Regions from separate parts of the Lactiplantibacillus sp. 7.2.4 genome, predicted to be linked through region 1. Evidence: predicted binding sites of a transcription regulator. Region 1 holds the regulator's gene; the other holds the start of a gene.
The links. The regulator CtsR, encoded in region 1, represses protease genes until heat stress. The targets are predictions, from matches to a motif close to TTGGTCAAAAAAGGTCAAANA.

Region 1 (2,411 bases):
TTTGCTATCCCGGGTGATTAGAGGAAGTTTTGACAATCTCAGTGAAACCGCGTGTTCGAAGTCTTAAATCATGGGTCAGGATGCTTGGTTATTGTTAGAACCAGTCTGACAGTTTATTTCAACATTCCCGTATACTAAGGAACCAACAACTAATCTAACAAAAAAGTTGGGCCCGCCCACGTCCGCCTTTCGAATCATATCCAGGCTGGAAGGTGTTTCTGACAATGCTCAGTGGTGAAATTCCACTTAGCAAGCGTTCTTGGCTTGGTTAGTGGAAGACCAGTATTTAAGACGTGGTTTTTCGGCTTAAATCTGTGTCCACCACGTTCCAGCATTGTCAGAAATGCCTGTAAGCCGGTGTAGGACGCACACGATTCTGCAAATTTACGCCAACTCGTACTTGTTCCCAGCGGGTCTCAGCTGGCAGCTCCTGAATTTAGAGAATAGCATGATTTAATCATAATTCATGACGAACAATCTATATATGAAGTAACTGGTCAAAATGACGTTAAGCGTGGCCGGTCGTAAATAAACAAGTGGCGTATTAGTCGAAATTCAGGCGGACAACCTGTAGTATAGAAACTCAAGCTGTTGGATAAACGACGAGTCCCAGACAAAGTTGACCAAATTCAGACGCTAACACTTGACATATTTTAAATAGGTAGTTGAATGAATATGAAGGCCTAACAAAGTTAACGAATCAGGGTCGAAAATCCGGTCCAATCAATTGAAAGCAAGTGCTTGGCGTGCTATGCTGTAACAACCGTTAAGCACATGCTGGGTCGCCAGTTGGGTGAAATTCTTTGCTTTTTTCCATTATCCTCGTATAATAAAAGTCAATATTAGTCAAAGATAATGAAAAGGGTGAAGCACATGCAAAGTCAAAATATCTCGGATATTATTGAAAAGTATTTAAAAAGTATTTTGGCGGACTCGGAGCATGTTGAAATTCGGCGTTCAGAAATTGCCGACCTTTTCAACGTGGTACCCTCACAGATTAATTATGTGATTAAAACGCGGTTTACGATCCAAAATGGTTACTTAGTTGAAAGTAAGCGTGGCGGTGGCGGTTATATTCGCATTGAAAAGGTTAATTTGGTCGATGATGCTGATGTGTTGGATGCCCTCATTCAAGTGATCGGCGATTCCATCACACAACGGGATGCCTACGCAGTTGTTCAGAGTCTGTATGAGGACGACGTTTTAAATCGTAGGGAAGCGCAGTTGATATTAGTGGCAATCGATCACGACACGTTAGGACTGACGGACCGAGACCTTGAAAATAGTCTCCGGGCTCGAATAATTATCGGGATTTTGAACCACTTGCGTTACGAAAGCTAAAGAAAGCGAGGAATCGCAATGGATAACTTATTTACACCTAGTGCCAAAAGTGTGCTAGTACTAGCACAGGAACAGGCCAAATATTTTAAGCATCAGGCAGTCGGTACGGAACATTTGTTATTAGCACTAGCCATCGAAAAGAACGGTATTGCTAATAAAGTCTTGCAACAGTACGCTGTGAGCGAAGATGACATCCGTGAAGAAATTGAACGGTTCACTGGCTACGGGACGTTGAGCAATATTGGCAAAGATACGTATTTGCCATATTCACCAAAGGCTAAGGAGATTTTATCCGTTGCTGGTGATGAGGCCAAACGGCTTGGCGCCAACAAGATTGGGACTGAACACCTCTTGTTAGCGATGCTCTCTGATGAAAGTATCCTCTCCTCGCGTATTTTGATGAATTTGAACTTAGATTTGAGTCAAACACGCAAAGTTGTTTTGCGTAAACTTGGTGTCAGTGATGCGATGAGTAAGCGTAAGGGCAGTGCGGCTAACCGTGGTGGTAAGAAGACGGAAGGCACACCGACCTTGGACTCCTTGGCGCGTGATTTGACGCAGCTGGCGAGTGAACAGGAAATGGATCCAGTTGTGGGTCGTTCCAAAGAAGTTAAGCGGGTCATTCAAATCTTGTCACGGCGGACGAAAAACAATCCAGTCTTGATTGGTGAACCCGGTGTTGGTAAGACGGCGATCGCTGAAGGGCTGGCACAAAAGATCGTTGCTGGCGACGTACCGAATGACATGGCTGACAAACGGCTGATGATGCTTGATATGGGCTCACTAGTTGCCGGAACCAAGTATCGTGGTGAATTTGAAGACCGCTTAAAGAAAGTGATCGACGAAATCTACAACGATGGGCATGTCATCTTATTCATCGATGAATTGCATACCTTGATTGGTGCCGGTGGTGCTGAAGGGGCCATCGATGCCTCCAACATTTTGAAGCCAGCATTAGCACGAGGCGAACTCCAAACCATTGGGGCGACGACCTTAAACGAATATCAAAAGTACATTGAATCCGATGCCGCACTTGAACGGCGTTTTGCCACAGTCATGGTCAATGAACC
Region 2 (2,411 bases), on a different contig from region 1:
TTCCAACTTAGCGACTTGATCACGATAGTAAGCAGCTTTTTCGTAGTCTTCCTTCTTCAAGGCATCCTGCTTTTGCTTCTCCGCTTCGTCGATCTTTTCCTGAATCGTCTTAGGATCGACCGTCTTCAAAGTCAAGTTCTTACGTGAACCAGCTTCATCGAGTAAGTCGATGGCCTTGTCAGGTAAGAACCGGTCTTGAATGTAACGGTTCGATAACTTGACCGCAGCGACGATTGCATCTTCGTCGTACTTCACGTGATGGTAATCTTCGTACTTCTCTTGAATACCCTTGAGAATCTTGATGGATTCCTCGACGCTTGGTTCGTTGACCGTCACTGGTTGGAACCGACGGGCGAGGGCGGCATCCTTTTCGATGTCCCGGTATTCATTTAAGGTGGTTGCCCCAACTAATTGGAAATCACCACGGGCAAGGGCCGGCTTCAAAACGTTGCCAGCGTCCATACCGCCTTCAGCATTGCCGGCACCCATGATTTCATGGATTTCGTCAATGAAGAGGACGATGTTCGGATTGCTCTGAACTTCCTTCATTAATTGTTGCATCCGTTGTTCGAACTGGCCGCGAATCCCGGTTCCTTGAACAAGGGAAGCCACGTCCAAACGAATGATTTCTTTATCTAACAGTTTTTGTGGAACTTGACCAGCAACGATTTTCTGTGCTAAGCCTTCCACGACCGCCGTCTTACCAACCCCGGCTTCACCAATCAAAACAGGATTGTTCTTCGTCCGGCGATTCAAGATCTCGATAACACGGTTGATCTCGTTATCGCGACCGATGACCGGGTCGATTTTACCCTGCTTGGCTTGCGCCGTTAAGTTGAAGCCATATTGGCCAAGGAGGCCACCGCCGTTGTTATTGCCACGACGATTGCCGCCACCATTAGGACCAGCTGGCTGGGTCGGTGGGGTCTGTTGCTGCCGGTAAGCGTTATTGGAATCAACGCCGCCCTGCATTGCACGGAAAATGTCGTCAAGACCACCAAAACCGAATGGATCTTGTGCCATATCAGCACCTCCAACTCCGTTATTTGGTTGCTGTTCCTGATTCTTTAGCAGTTGATAGCAATTTTGACAAAGATTGATTTGTCGCCGCTGACCGTTGACGCTCGTATATAAATGGATCGTCGCTTCGTTCTTATGGCAATTGTCACAAAGCATTATGCTGTCACACACCTTTCGCATCAGAAATATAACTAAACCACTAGGGCTATAGTTAAAGGTTCAAGGATTTGTTTGACCTTTGTTGACCTTTGACTATTAGTATAGCGAATTTACGGACCGTTGCAAGCGAAAAGTCTCAAAATCAAAACTGGAAATTGTCTGACCAACTTGCGGCAGGTTGTATTAATTTAGTTATTTCCGAATAGTCTGGATAGTTGCAACTCATGGCTTGTCATGTAACCGGATTCGTTGTATATTAATTATCTGGCTAGTAACAGTCCGGATGCAACCGTCTGTCCATATTATAGTACAAAGCGGTTTTTTTGCATGGATTGCGCCTGACCAGTTTTGATGTTTTGAGCACGGCTTTTCATTAGCAGCCGTCAGCTGTTAGTGAGCGGCGGAAGGTCGGGTCTGAAACGTCAAAAGGATGGTGCAGCGATGGCTCAACCAGACTTTGAGGAGGTGGCAATGAATTGGCAACGGATTATACCCAATTAATGGAAGCGTTACGCACGGGTGAACAGGAAACGTTCACCGTGACGCCGGAAGAATTCATGGCTTTTCACGATGCGTATATGAAGTATGAGTATCGGAAGAGAGTGATTGGAACGGCGGACCTCGATGGCCGCATTGTTTACCATTTTGAGAAGGATGGTACAGCAACCAATTAATAGGCCTAGCTTGAATGAAAGGGCTTGTATTTTAATTGGATAATTGCTATCATCATTATTAAGGGCTCCTGAGTAGACGTGTTGGCGGCAACTCGAATTCACTCGGAACCAATTTTAAATTTATCTATCTTGAAGGAGATCGAATAGTTATGGAAAAGAAAGAATTTCACGTAATCGCAGACACTGGTATCCACGCACGTCCAGCTACTTTATTGGTACAATCAGCAAGTAAGTTCAACTCAGAAATTACGTTGCAATACCAAGACAAGTCAGTTAACTTGAAGTCCATCATGGGTGTTATGTCACTCGGTGTTGGTAAAGATGCTGACGTTACCATTTCTGCAGAAGGTGCCGACGAAGCCGACGCTATTGCAGCTTTAACTGAAACGATGAAGAAAGAAGGATTATCTGAATAATGGCTGAAAAGGTACTAAAAGGAATTGCGGCCAGTGATGGTATCGCAATTGCTAAGGCCTATATGCTAGTTGATCCAGATTTATCATTCGAAAAAACAACGGTCTCCGATACGGATGCTGAAGTTGCACGGTTACATGATGC

Region 2: a site for CtsR is predicted at 1,249-1,269, ahead of KGF70_RS09090 (ATP-dependent Clp protease ATP-binding subunit). Genes of this name have one in related genera too.

What each region holds. Positions count from the first base shown of each region.
Region 1 covers NZ_JAGYGS010000008.1:54,055-56,465, forward strand. The annotation lists gene KGF70_RS04430 (CtsR family transcriptional regulator) at 874-1,341, shown strand; gene KGF70_RS04435 (ATP-dependent Clp protease ATP-binding subunit) at 1,360-2,411, shown strand, end outside.
Region 2 covers NZ_JAGYGS010000024.1:30,077-32,487, forward strand. The annotation lists gene KGF70_RS09090 (ATP-dependent Clp protease ATP-binding subunit) at 1-1,176, opposite strand, end outside; gene KGF70_RS09095 (hypothetical protein) at 1,656-1,853, shown strand; gene KGF70_RS09100 (phosphocarrier protein HPr) at 2,003-2,269, shown strand; gene ptsP (phosphoenolpyruvate--protein phosphotransferase) at 2,269-2,411, shown strand, end outside.